2 regions of the Pedobacter sp. SG908 genome follow, and region 2 is predicted to be linked to the other one. Evidence: riboswitches for the same ligand, from Rfam matches in the RefSeq annotation. Region 2 holds a riboswitch; the other holds the start of a gene.

Region 1 (7,416 bases), on a different contig from region 2:
ATACCCAGCAGCTTTTCTTTCTGGTTACAGAAGGGTGGAAGGTAAATGCTTTATTCTATTATGTAATACTGGCTTGTTTTATTGGTTTGTTCTCGATCTATTTTACCAAAGCAAATTATGCGGTAAAAGGATTATTCTATAAAATAAAACATCCTTATACCAAAGTAATTGTAGGCGGTTTAATGCTTGGCGCTTTGGTATTTCTATTTCCTACGCTATATGGTGAAGGGTATATCACCATAAAAGGCTTACTAAAAGGTGATTATCATACGGTAATCAATAATAGTATTTTTGCCGATTATAGCTCAATTTCGGCTGTGGTAGTACTGTTTACGGTAGTGACCATTTTTATGAAATCAATTGCCACCCTTGTTACCTTAGGTGCAGGTGGTAATGGTGGTACATTTGCGCCCAGTTTAATTATGGGCGGATTAATCGGGTTTATATTTGCTTATGTCGTGAATTTATCGGGAATAGCGCAATTGAATGTTTCGAACTTTATTGTTGCAGGTATGGCCGCTGCTTTAGGCTCGATTATGCATGCCCCATTAACGGGTATCTTCCTGATTGCCGAAATTACTGGGGGATATGTTTTAATGGTGCCATTGATGATAACCACTGCGATTTCTTACGCCATTAACCGCAGCTCGCAAAAACATTCTATTTATACCAAAGCACTGGCCGATAAGGGAGAGCTACTATCTCATGAGGATAAGGATACAACAGTTTTAAACCAGATGAAACTAAAGTATTTGATCGAGAAAACCTATCCTCAATTATATATGAACGATCTGATTTCAGTTAAGATGAACGAGATTATGCAATCGCATAAAAACATTTGTGCTGTAACAGACGAACTGGGCGATTTTAAGGGGATAATTTACATGGAAGAACTATTTAATGAGATGATCAATCATCCTGATAAGGGGAATTTAAGAGCTTCTCATTTGGTTCAGCCTGCACCGAATACGATTACAGAAAATGATGATCTTAAAATGGTACTGGAGAAAATGGAACAGGATAATGTATGGATTTTACCAGTGCTTACCGTGCAGAACCAATATTTAGGTTTTGTCTCTAAAACAGCAATTTTTAATAAATACAGGGCGTTGCTGATGAGGCAGAATGATTATATGGGGTAGCTCTAAGTTCTCCAAGATCGTCATTTCAGAAATCTTTAATTTAAGTTGTCAGTCTGAGCTTGTCGAAGACTTTTATAGTCGAAAACAAAAAATATTTTTCCTTCGACAGGCTCAGGATGACAATATTTTTTGTTTTCTCCTTAAAATAGTTACACTTTACTCAGCTCTCTTTAAACCAAACTTTTCAATTTTACTATATAAGTGACTTCTTTGGATATCAATTTCATCAGCTGTTTTTGATACATTCCAGTTGTTTTTTTCCAGTTTGAATTTGATGAATTCACGTTCCGCGTGATCTTTATAATCCTGAAAATTATTGAAAGAATCGAAAGAAGAGGATAGACTCAATCCACCAGCACCCGCAATCTGCGCACTGCTTGCGGCGCCAATATTTGTACCACCACCCGGATTAGCAAAGGCACGCACGTCATTTTCGGTAATAACCTTATCGCTTAAAATAATCAAACGCTCAATCATATTGTGTAACTCACGTACATTACCTGTCCAAGGCAAAGCTTTTAGGGCAGCCATTCCGCCATCGTTTATTTTCTTAACGGGCATTCCATAATCGCTGCAGATACTTTCTAAAAAGTTCTGGGCAATAACAGGGATATCATCAGTTCGCTCTGTTAAATGTGGAACATGGATATTGATTACATTTAACCGGTGATACAAATCCATACGGAAGTTACCATCTTCAATTTCTTTCAATAAATCTTTATTGGTTGCTGCTAAAACACGAACATTTACTTCAATTTCCTTTTCACCACCCACACGCGAAATTTTATGTTCTTGCAAAGCACGTAAAACTTTTGCCTGGGCAGAGAGGCTCATATCGCCAATCTCGTCCAAAAATAAAGTTCCGCCATTAGCCAGCTCAAATTTACCGATACGTTGCTTAACAGCAGAGGTAAATGAACCTTTCTCGTGACCAAACAATTCACTTTCAATCAGCTCTGATGGAATAGCAGCACAATTTACCTCAATTAAAGGACTATCGGCACGATTCGATTTTTCGTGTAACCAACGGGCTACCAATTCTTTACCGCTACCATTTGCGCCAGTAATTAATACACGGGCTTCGGTAGGCGCAACACGCTCAATGGTTTCCTTAATTTTAGAAATGCTTTCCGATTCGCCTAAAATCTCACGGGTTTTACTTGCTTTACGTTTTAAAACCTTGGTTTCGGTAACTAAATTTCCCCTGTCTAAACCATTACGGACAGTAATCAGTAAACGGTTTAAATCAGGTGGTTTCGAAATAAAATCAAAAGCTCCTTTTTTACTGGCTTCAATTGCAGTTTCAACTGTTCCATGACCAGATATCATAATGAATGGTAAATCTGGTTTAATGATCTGTGCCTGTTCGAGCACTTCCATACCATCCATCTTATTCATCTTGATATCGCAAAGTACCAGATCGAAATTTCCTTTTTTGATCATTTCGAGACCGTCAATACCGTTATCGATATCTTCAACATCGTAATTTTCATACTCTAGAATTTCGCGTAAGGTACTCCTTATCGCACGCTCATCGTCAATTATTAATAATTTAGCCATTAGAGATGTATTCTTTAATTTTGAAATGCGAATATATTATTTTTTAATTAATGTATAGTTTTTTATACAATTTCTACGCTATAAACCTGAAAAGGACTGAAAGGTTTTAATCTTAGTAGGAATAATCAAGTTTAAATTTGCTAAGATCTGTTCGGTGCATTTTCTTGCGGTTTAATTCTACTTCATAAATGCTTTTGCCCAAGTTCTTCATAAAGGGGAAACAAACAGTATCGTATTCATATTTATTGTCGTTAAATATACCATCTTCGTTGCTTTGTACCACCGCCGTTAAGAAATACTCAATTCTATTTTTAAAATCAACGAAATAAGAATTATCAATGATGTAGCCATAGCTATCACCATACTTGTTAAAAATTCTAATGTTTGGGGCTGGTGTTATCTTTTCTCTTCCATAATACAGCATCTTCGCATAGGTTGTCCAAAATTCATTATGATCGTATTTAGGATAATCGCTTTCCGTTGGATATTTGCTCATGTAGGTATAAATCAACTTATAATCTTCTGCAGTCAGGTTAAACCTTTCATTAGTTGGAAAAGCCTCAGGAAAAATTAATTTCTGCATCAGTTTTTGTTGATCATTGATGGCCAAGGCATTTTTTCCTGCCAAACTAAATGGTTTATTTACCAATTTATCGGCACTGTCCAAATAGCCTTTACCCATTACCAGATTAGTTAACTGCAGTTCGTAGTCTTTTGGATCGTATTGTGCCGGTTGATCATACACCAATTGACTGCCATTGTAAAATTTAATAGGGTTGGTGTGTTTGGCCGATTCTCCGGCATCACCAATGGCCAAGCGGTTTAAAATGCGACTATCGTTTAATCCATTTGCTTTCAATTTTTCGTTAATTTCTGCCCGGCCGATAAATTCGAATAAACGGTTAAAGGCATCGTTATCGCTGGTAAGCAAAATCTTTTTAACGTAATGTTCTATCGATGGAAGCCCATTTTTAGCACTTGTGTCTGTTAAAACTTTCGTTTGCCCTTTATAGGCACTATCGGTAATCATGGTGCTTTTAGCTGTTAATCCCGTGTTTTTTAACCGGTTTATTTTCTCCAGGGCAAAAATCACTGCAGCGAGTTTAACAGTACTTGCAGGGTAAAAATAATGGTGCGGATCTAAATTATAGCTAAACGTTTTAAAAGTAGGTCTATTTTTTACATCACGGTTAACCTGGGTATAAAGGATTTGAACCTGGTTTTTATCAGGATGGTTAAGTATTGAAGAAAAAAGTTCTGGTTTGGACTCCATCAGTTTCCTGAGAAAAACAGTATCGGTTTTTTGTGCCATAGCAAATATACTGATTGACGAAAATGCAATAATTAAAATCCTTTTCATGAGTGGAAATTTGATTCCTAATTTAGCTTTTTCTATTAAAATCACCATTTTCCATCATCCATTTTACATGTTGTTTAATTTTGTTACTTTTGCAGCGCTTTTGGTTTCCGGCTTTACATCCGGGATTAAAAGGGAATACAGTGTAAATCTGTAACTGTCCCGCAGCTGTAAGCTCTATAACGTTTTTCAATTCTTAAGTCACTGCCCAATTAACTACTGAGCGGGAAGACAGAAAAAACGGGAGTAAGTCAGAAGACCTGCCTTTAGCGTTTAATTTCATAGCTTTCGGGGATTGAAGCTTGGATTGAGATATTAACGTTGTTCGTATTTTCATTTCCTTTTCTAATCTGTTGGCTGTGGGCAAAACTCACAATCAAATGAACAAAAAAAGTATGCTAACTGTAGCAGGGCTGGGGCTCGCACAGTTAATGATTGGCCAGGTGGCTAATGCTCAAACTCAAGATAGTTTGCAGCTCAAAGATGTTGTAATTTCTGCAACCAAAAATGACCAGAAACAATCTCAGACTGGAAAAGTGGTCACTATCATCAGTCGCGAAGTATTGGATCGCAGTAACGGGAAATCATTGCCAGAACTTATTAGTGAGCAGGCAGGGATTATTGTAGCGGGCGCAAGCAGCAACCCAGGATTAAACAAATCGGTGTTTTTTAGGGGTGCAGGAAGTGCTTATGCGGTGGTTTTAATTGATGGTATTGTACAGAACGATCCATCAGGAAACGGAGGTGCATTCGATTTAAGATTGATTTCTATTGATCAGATTGATCACATCGAAATTTTAAGAGGCGGCCAGTCTACCATTTATGGTTCTGATGCCGTTGCAGGGGTAATCAATATTATCACCAAAAAAGGTGGCCCAAAAGGAAATACCATTTATGGTGTGGCCAGTGCAGGGAGTTACGAAACTTATAAAGGAACCATTGGTTTAAACGGTGGAGTTGAAGGTTTTTCTTATAACATTAACTATACCCATGCTAAAACCGATGGGATTTCAGAAGCAGCAACCCCAATGGGAAGTGCAGCTATATTTGATAAAGATGGTTTCAAAACCGACGCCCTAAATGCGAACTTCGGAATCAAATTGGATAATCATTTCTCTGTAAATCCATTTGTGCGTTATTATTATGGCAATTATAAATTTGATGGTGGTGCTTTTACCGATGCAAACAATTATTCGATTTTGAAAAACTTTGCTGCAGGTACTAATGCCAAATATGAATTTGCTACCGGTAAAGTAACCTTGAACTATAGTTTTGAAAGCACCAGAAACGATGCACACAGCCAATATCCTAGTGTTAACGAAGGTCGCGTATCGTTGTTGGATTTATTCTACAACCAAAAATTGGGAAATAAATTAGATTTATTGGTGGGTATCGATAACCGCGTGATGAAATTATCATCAGCAACCAATAAACCGGAAACCAATATTTTTGCTGCTTATGGATCTTTATTCTTACACGATTTAAGTGTATTTAATCTTGAAGTTGGCGGACGTTACAATAAACACGAACAATATGGCGAAAACTATACTTACTCAATTACCCCAAGTATCAACATCATTAAGGAAATAAAGTTATTTGGAACTGTTTCAACAGCATTTAAAGTGCCTACCTTGAACATGCTTTTTGGTCAGTTTGGTGCTAATTTGAACTTAAAGCCTGAGAAATCGAAGAATTACGAAGCTGGTGTTAATTTTAGCTTTGCTGACGACAAATTTAGCTTACGTTTAGCAGGTTATAAGCGAGATTTAACCGATGCAATCATTTATGCTTATCCTAATGGATATATTAACCAGGTAAGTCAGAAAACCAAAGGTTTCGAGGTTGAACCAGCAGTTAAATTCAGTGTGTTCAATATCAATGGTTATTATGCTTACGTAGAAGGGAATGAGTTCAATTTTGTTGATAATGCGGTTGCCAACTATCTTTTCCGCAGACCAAAACATACATTTGGGATCACTGCAGGTGCGCAGGCTACGAGCAATTTATATGTAAGCGCAAATTACCGTTACTTTGGTAAACGTAACGATGGTAATTTTACGACTTACACGGTAGATAATTTACCTGCTTATAAATTGTTAAATGCTTATGCAGAATATGCTTTGGCTAAAAAACGTGTAAAACTGTTTTTTGATGCCAAAAACATCCTGAACGAAAAATACAACGAGATTATTGGTTACAATAGCTTAGGTTTCAACTTTAATACCGGAGTAATTTTTAATATACACTAATAAAATTTAACTTTGCAGTATACATATTAACCAAAAATAGGATGTCTCATTTAAAATTTAATCCACGTACTTTAATTTTGTTGTTAATGATATTGGCAATAACGGCTTTCCGTTTGCTGGTAACATTTAACTCAGATGAATTAAAGTTTGCTAATTTTTCATCAATAGGAGCGGTAGCTTTATTTGGAGGAGCATATTTTAAAGATCATCTTAAAGCATTCGCTTTTCCGCTATTGAGTTTATTTTTAAGCGATTTAGTGCTTTATACAACCATATATAAAAAGTATGTAGATATATTCTTAATTCAAGAACTCTGGACATACCTTGCAATTGCATTAATGGTTTTAGTGAGTCGTTTCTTACTAAAAAAGGTAAATATTGCTAACTTATTACTTTCTACAATTGTAATTGTATTCATCCATTGGATTGTAAGTGATATTGGCTCATGGTATAAGAACCCGCTGTATACACAAAACTTCAATGGGTTTATAGATTGTTTAATTAAAGCCATTCCATTCGAGATCAGATTCTTAGAGGGAACAGTGATTTATGGTGCATTACTTTTTGGAGCTTTCGAAATTTTAAAAGCAAAATACCCATTATTGAAACTGCAAAGACAAAAGTTATAGATGTCCATTGATTGGTATAATATCAATCAAGCGAAAACAATATAGAAATCCTCTTTTGATTCGATTCAAAAGAGGATTTTTTTTAACTTAGACTCCTCATCATGCTGAGTTATTTTAGCATCTAATAAAGGCTATCAGATACTGAAACAAGTTCAGGATAATACATAAATATTGATATGAAAGTTGTTTCCTTTTTACCTGCTGCTACAAAAATGATTTACGATATGGGCCTGCAAGAATACCTGCATGGCGTAACATTCGAATGTCCTAAAGAGGCGGCAGCTCAGCCTAAAGTTGTACGATGTATATTAGAAGGTAAAAACTATTCGAGCATCGAAATAGACCGTATATTTTCAGCATCAAAAGCACAAGGCAAAAGTTTGTATTGGGTAGATGATGCACTATTGGAAAGCATCGCACCTGATGTGGTTTTTACACAGGATATATGCGAAGTGTGCAACATCGATACGGTTTGCACC
Region 2 (7,416 bases):
ATAACGCAACACGTGAGCGAAAATTGGGTTAAAGTATATACCACCAGCGATGCCTTTGCGGCCGAGGTATTAAAACAGGGATTAACAGAAGCCGGAATTCCGGCAGTAACGATAAATAAACAGCTCTCAGCATATAATATTGGCGAAATAAATGTTTTGGTGAATAAGGTAGATTTCGATAAAGCCATAGAATACATTGTTGAAAACGAAATTGAATAGTGATGATGATCTTAAACTTTACACCCTTTACTTCCTACCTTAAATGAAAACCAGGGCAATAACCGCTTTCTTTTTTACCATTGTAATGCTTGGCTCTATCCTTCTGGGGAGCTACACTTTTACCATCTTTTATCTTGTTTTAAGTGTTTTGGCTTTGTTTGAATTTTACAAGCTGATTAAAAACTCTGGCATCAGGCCACACCGTAATATCGGTTTGGCAGCGGGGTCATTAATATTTTTGATGGCGGCAGGCCTACACTACCTTAAATATGATGTGAAGTATTTGCTACTTTGTATCCCACTAATTTTCTCGGTTTTTATTACTGAGCTATATAAAAAGAACAAAATTCCATTCGCCAACATCTCGTACACTTTTGTTGGCTTTGTTTATGTAACCATTCCTTTCTGTTTTTTTCATGCCCTGGGCTTTTTGAAAAACTGGAACGAATATAACTTTCATCTTCCGCTGGCATTTTTACTGATGCTTTGGGCCAATGATACAGGTGCTTATCTTTTTGGTGTAAAATACGGTAAACGTAAATTATTTGAGCGCCACTCGCCAAAGAAAAGCTGGGAAGGTTTTTTCGGAGGCATGTTCACCAGTGTTTTGGTCGCTTTTGGCTTGTCATTTCTATTTACCGAAAGCCCTGTTTGGGTTTGGATTGGTATGGCGGTATTGATTGCGAGCTTTGGTACTTTAGGAGATTTAGTAGAATCGATGCTTAAACGCAGTTTGGATACCAAAGATAGCGGTGGTTTATTACCGGGCCATGGCGGGTTGTTAGATCGTTTTGATGGGTTATTATTGGCTGCTCCGGTGGTTTACGCCTATTTATATCTGATTTTGTATTAAGCGAACATCGAGAAAGACCTTGGTATTGGCGTCATTCTCGCGCATGCGGGAATCTTAAAGCAGTTCAATACTCATATAAGCGATACAATAGCTATTCTATCTAATCCTCGTTTTTAACGAGGACTATGATTATGCATGAGCTGTTACAACATAATATTCTCTTTCTACCCGTTCGCCGGTTTTACTTTGTACCTGCTCTAATTTTTTAAGCGTATTTTTAATGGTAACCCCCGCTTTTTCTAATAGTTCTTTTACAGTTTCTACTTCGTAAAGTGTAAAGCCATAAGGAGTAAAAGGCAGGTTTTGCATGAAAGTTTTATCAGCAAAACATATAGCCAAAGTGCCGTCAGGTCTTAATATCCGCTTAATTTCGCTGAGGTATTCACTTGGATTTGTCCAAAAATATATCGTATTAACCGTAAAAACTTTATCGAACCGATCATCATCAAATGGTAATGTAACGCCATCTGTTAACTGAAAGTGGACTTTTCCTTTTGTGATGAAATCCTGATTGATCTTTTCGGCTTCTGCAATAATAGTTGCAGAAATATCAGCACCAAAATAAGCTAGGTTCTCTGCTTTTAACAATAGTTGAGCAATATGTCCGCCGTTACCATGACCGATTTCTAAAACCGTTTCATTGTTTTGAAGGTTTAATGCCTCAATTGCAGAAGTGGTCATGCCGATATTATTGGCATGCATCATTTCGCCTGTTTTAATGCCGTGTTCGCCTTCAGGACAAGCCAATTGCTTGGCAATATTTTTTAAGTCTTCCTCAGAAAGTTGATGTTCCATAGTCAAATTTAAAAATTTGGGCGTTATGATTTTTTACATCTTTTCTGCCGAGGTTATTAGATTATTTGATCACTTGAACCGGCTTTTTATTTTCATCGATCGCCACAAAAGTAAAATCGCCATGAACGGCCAATTCTCTTCCTTCGGCATACATCTGCTCAATATAAATTTCTACGTTCACTTTTAAACTGGTATTACCCACATGCTTTACCTTGCCGATAAGCTCTACGATAGTGCCTGCGGGGATTGGTTTTTTAAAGTCTATCCTGTCGCTGCTTACAGTAACCATAATCTGACGGCTAAAACGGGTTGCGGTAATGAAAGCAACTTCGTCCATTAAATGCATGGCTGTTCCACCGAAAAGAGTGTCGTAATGGTTTGTTGTATTAGGGAAAACGGCTTTAAAAATGCTGGTTTTAGAATTTTCTATTCTTTCTTCTAGGGTCATGGGTTAAATATAGGTGCTGTAAAAAGCTTTGGCAACTTTCTAGTTATTTTTAGTAGAAAATTGCCAAAGTAAAAGGTTTGCCACAATGATATGGTTTAGCAAGAAATCTGTGCTCCCTCTACCTCCGTAGCAAAATTAGCATTAATTTACCTGAAGATCTGTGGCAAGCACCTCTTCGGTTTTACGCATTTCTTTTGCGGCTTCAACCATTTCTATCAAAGCTTTTTTGGTTTCATCCCATCCACGGGTTTTTAAACCGCAATCTGGGTTTACCCAGAGTTGCCCGGAGGGAATAACAGCTTTTGCTTTTTTAAGCAATTGAACCATTTCTTCCCTCTTCGGAACCCTTGGAGAGTGAATGTCGTATACCCCGGGGCCGATTTCGTTTGGATATTTAAAATCGGCAAATGCGTCTAATAATTCCATCTGCGAACGTGAAGTTTCGATGGTGATTACATCTGCATCCATATCGGCGATGTTCTGGATGATATCGTTAAACTCAGAGTAACACATGTGCGTATGGATCTGCGTATCGTCTTTCACGCCGCTTGCCGAAATTTTAAAGGCTTTAACCGCCCAGTTCAGGTAAGTTTGCCAATCAGCTTTGCGTAATGGTAAACCTTCTCTAATGGCTGGTTCATCAATCTGGATGATTTTAATACCTGCATTTTCCAGATCGCAAACCTCATCGCGGATGGCCAGGGCAATCTGAGTACAGGTTTCTGATCTAGGTTGATCATTACGTACAAACGACCATTGTAAGATGGTTACAGGACCGGTTAACATACCTTTCATGTATTTTGTGGTAAGTGACTGCGCATAGGCGGTCCACTTTACTGTCATAGGTTTTGGGCGCGAAACATCACCAAAAATAATAGGAGGTTTTACACAGCGTGAACCATAACTCTGTACCCAACCGTTTTTAGAGAAGGCGAAACCATCTAGCTGTTCACCAAAGTATTCAACCATATCGTTGCGCTCAAATTCGCCATGAACCAAAACATCCAGATCGATTTCTTCCTGCCAGTTTACCGCTTTTGCGGTTTCTTTTGCTATGAGGTCATCATATTCTTCAATGGTAAAAGTTCCGTTTTTAAGTTTTGCTCTCCAGCTTCTTACCTCTGCAGTTTGCGGAAATGAGCCGATGGTTGTAGTGGCATAACTTGGTAGATTGAGTTGCTGTTGTTTAATTTTTCTGCTAGAAAATGGGCTTAAACGCTCTGCGTCCTGCTCTTTTAATGCTAAAACACGTTGTTTAACTTCAGGATTGTGGATGATTTTAGAAACTTTACGGTTAGCAATCGCATTCTTATTTTCTTCAAGCTTTTGCAGGGTAGATGCAGGGCTTTCGTTGGTGATGAGTTTTTTTAAGGTAACTACCTCAGCAATTTTTTGTTTCGCATAAGCCAGCCACTGTTTAATTTCGGCCGAAAGGTTTTGTTCATTGGTTTCATTGTCTAAATCAACCGGCGAGTGTATTAGGGAACAAGATGGGGCAATCCACACCTTATCCAGCCCTCTTTTTTCTACAGCCTGGTTAATGATTGAAACAGATTTCTCGAAATCATTTTTCCAGATGTTTCTTCCGTCTACCAAACCTAATGAAAGGATGGTATCTTCTTTTAACGAAGCTAAAACATCTATCAATTGACCTTCAGCGCGTACCAGATCGATATGTAAAACATTTACAGGCAATGAAGTAGTTAAGGCAAGATTGTTGCCTAAACCTTCGAAATAAGTTGCTAAAACGATCTTTAACCTTGGAAAAGCTTTTCTAATTTCTTTATAAACATATTCATAAGCTTTTTTGTCTTTTTCGGTAAGGTCTAAAGTTAAAAACGGCTCATCAAACTGAACATATTCTACACCCAAGGCATCTAAGCGAGATAAAATCTCGATATATACCGGAAGCAGGTTTTTGATCAGATCGATTTTTTCGAAGCCAACTTCTTTTTCTTTTCCCAATAAAAGGTAAGATACCGGGCCGATTAAAACAGGTTTTGTAGTAATGCCTAATTGTTTTGCTTCGTAAAACTCATCGATAATTTTGGTAGAGAAGAGTTTAAAAGGCTGGTTTTTGTAAAACTCAGGAACGATGTAATGGTAATTGGTATCGAACCATTTGGTCATTTCCATCGCTACCACATCTAATCCTTCTTTTTGATAACCCCTGGCCATGGCAAAATAGAGATCAAGCTCCGAATTCCCTTTTTTCAGGATCACTTCGTTATACCTTTTCGGTATCGCACCAAAAGTTAACGAATGGTCGAGCACATGATCATAAAAAGAAAAGTCGTTCGAGGGAATGATATCAATTCCAGCTTCTTTTTGAAGATTCCAGTTTTCGTGGCGAATGTTTTTTCCCACCTGAAGCACATTTTTGTACCCAGTTTTATCTGCCCAATAATTTTCGCAGATTTTCTTTAATTCCCTTTGGCTACCTATTCGCGGATAGCCCAGATTTTGCGTTAGCATCTCTTTTAAAGATTAAGTAAATAAATCGTTTAAAAGCTCTTAAAGCACTATTTTGTAATACTCTATGTTAAAAATTAAAGGGAAAGGTTTGGGCACAAACAACCTGCTCATCAGCCAAAAGCTTAAAGCAAGTATATAAAATTTTAATTTTATCGTGTACAATCAGACCTGACCAATTACTTTATAACGCGAAAGTACCGTCAATTCAATATAGGCAGGTCTCCTGACTTATTCCCGATCTTATCGCCTTCCCATCCCGGTAAACGGCACAGTGGCATGAATGATAAGACCGTTGTCTCTTGGTAAAAGACAGAATTTACAGTTGCGCGACAGCTCGTGATTTGCACACGATTCCCTATTAATCCCGGGTGTAATTCCGGGAACCTGTATCGGTTGATGAAAAATAAAGTTAAGAACTTACATCAGGACAAATGTATGGATTAGGATTTAAAACTTGTAACAAATTTACAGCAAGCCGTTTTTGGCGCTTATTCTCTATTATATTTGATTACCTAACTAAACTATTATGATAAAAATCTACTTTAAAAGGCTTTTTGTTGCTTTTTTAATGGTAAATAGCTGTGCTGTATTGGCACAGGAAGTGCCAACGCCAAAATCTCATTTTGGTTTTGATATCGGCGACGATTATCAATTGGCCAATTATACCCAAACAGAAGCTTACTTTAAGAAACTCGCGGCAAGTTCTGACCGCATTAAACTGGTTGATATTGGCAAAACCGAAGAAGGCAGAAGCCAATATATGCTGATTGTTTCTTCGCCCGAAAACCTGAAGAAATTAGACCGTTACAAGGAAATTTCGCAACAACTGGCGCATGCTGAAATTACACCCGAGCAGGCAAAAGCATTAGCCCAGGAAGGTAAAGCAGTAGTTTGGATAGATGGTGGTTTACATGCCAACGAAGTAGTGGGTGCACATCAACTAATCGAAACCGCTTATGAATTTGCCTCCAGAAAAGATCCGGAAACCCTGCGTATTTTGGATAATGTAATCATTTTGTTTACCCATGCCAACCCTGATGGGCAAGAATTGGTGAGCAATTGGTACATGAGAGAGAAAGATCCCAAGAAAAGAACAACCTCAGGCTTACCCGTTTTATATGAAAAATATGCAGGCCATGATAATAACCGCGATTTCTTTATGCTAAACCTTAAAGAAACACAGAATATTGGTCGCCAGCTTTTTGTGGAATGGATCCCTCAGATTATGTATAACCACCATCAGGCTGGCCCGGCAGGAACTGTTGTTGCTGGGCCTCCCTACCGCGATCCGTTCAATTACGTTTTCGACCCAACCTTACTAACCAGTTTAGATGCGGTTGGTGCAGCCATGCACAACCGAATGAATGTGGAAAATAAACCTGGTTATACCCAACGCGGGGGATCGGTTTATTCTACCTGGTATAATGGCGGACTAAGAACCACCACATATTTTCACAATATGATTGGGCTCTTGACCGAAATTATCGGGAACCCTACTCCTTCTGAAATTCCGTTAGTTCCGTCGAGATTATTACCGAATGGCGATTCGCCAAACCCGATTACCCCGAGGAAATGGTACTTTAAAAACTCGATCGATTATTCGGTATCACTAAATTATGCTGTTTTAAATTATGCACAACGTTACCGCGATGAATTGTTGTATAACATTTATCAGATGGGCAGAAATTCGATAGAACGAGGTAAAAAAGATACCTGGTCGTTCTCTCCAAAGAAAATTGAAGCCATTAACAACGCTGCAAAAGGCGAAAAAGGTACCGCAATTGCAGGGGGAGATGCCGATTTTGGGCCAAGACGGCAGATCAGTATGAAAGCTTTTGATACGGTGATGAAGGCTCCGGCGAACAGAGATCCTCGCGGATACATTTTAAGTGCCGATCAACCTGATTTTAATTCTGCAGTTAAATTTTTAAATGCTTTGATCAGAACAGGAATTGTGGTTCAAAAAGCAACCGCTTCATTTACCGTTGCAGGGAAAAATTATCCTGCCGGAAGTTATGTCGTAAAAACCGATCAGGCTTTTCGTCCACACGTTTTGGATATGTTCGAACCTCAGGATCACCCGAACGATTTTAAATACGAAGGTGGTGCTCCAATTCCGCCATACGATGCTGCAGGATGGACATTAGCCTATTTAATGGATGTTAAATTTGATCGGATTCTCGACGATTTTTCTGGTCCGTTTGAGAAAAATCCATATGGTGTTTTGTTGAAATCAGAAAACAAATTACCAAACGGATCGGGTTATGTGTTAAGTGCTGCACAAAATGATTCTTATACTGCGGCTAATGATTTATTAAAAAGCAAAGTTGAGGTTTACCGTTCGACTGAAAATGGCGATTTTTATGTTTCATCAGCAGGAAAAGCAATACTAGAAAAAGCGAATATCAAATTAAAAAGTGCGAATGCCCCAAAAGATAAAATTAAAATTTCTGCTGGAAGGATTGCCCTTTGGGATACTTACGGCGGCTCTATGGCTTCGGGCTGGGTGCGATTTTTAATGGAACAATATCATTATAACGCAACGGTAATTTATCCACAGGATATTGATGCCGGCAACTTAAAATCTAAATACGATGTAATTGTTTTTGTGGGTGGTGCCATACCG

Evidence for each region. Region 2 has a riboswitch for cobalamin ahead of metE (5-methyltetrahydropteroyltriglutamate--homocysteine S-methyltransferase). Riboswitches for the same ligand answer to the same signal wherever they lie in the genome.
Region 1: another riboswitch for cobalamin. It lies ahead of FHT21_RS09730 (TonB-dependent receptor); the one in region 2 lies ahead of metE (5-methyltetrahydropteroyltriglutamate--homocysteine S-methyltransferase).

What each region holds. Positions count from the first base shown of each region.
Region 1 covers NZ_JAAOYY010000001.1:2,370,974-2,378,389, reverse strand. Annotated here, with positions in the region: gene FHT21_RS09745 (chloride channel protein) at 1-1,142, shown strand, start outside; gene FHT21_RS09740 (sigma-54 dependent transcriptional regulator) at 1,299-2,702, opposite strand; gene FHT21_RS09735 (serine hydrolase) at 2,815-4,062, opposite strand; cobalamin riboswitch at 4,147-4,342, shown strand; gene FHT21_RS09730 (TonB-dependent receptor) at 4,440-6,308, shown strand; gene FHT21_RS09725 (DUF6580 family putative transport protein) at 6,350-6,937, shown strand; gene FHT21_RS09720 (ABC transporter substrate-binding protein) at 7,114-7,416, shown strand, end outside.
Region 2 covers NZ_JAAOYY010000002.1:390,494-397,909, reverse strand. Annotated here, with positions in the region: gene FHT21_RS16665 (CPBP family intramembrane glutamic endopeptidase) at 1-32, shown strand, start outside; gene FHT21_RS16660 (DUF2007 domain-containing protein) at 13-219, shown strand; gene FHT21_RS16655 (phosphatidate cytidylyltransferase) at 263-1,072, shown strand; gene FHT21_RS16650 (class I SAM-dependent methyltransferase) at 1,202-1,867, opposite strand; gene FHT21_RS16645 (acyl-CoA thioesterase) at 1,929-2,315, opposite strand; gene metE (5-methyltetrahydropteroyltriglutamate--homocysteine S-methyltransferase) at 2,457-4,790, opposite strand; cobalamin riboswitch at 4,986-5,193, opposite strand; gene FHT21_RS16635 (M14 metallopeptidase family protein) at 5,317-7,416, shown strand, end outside.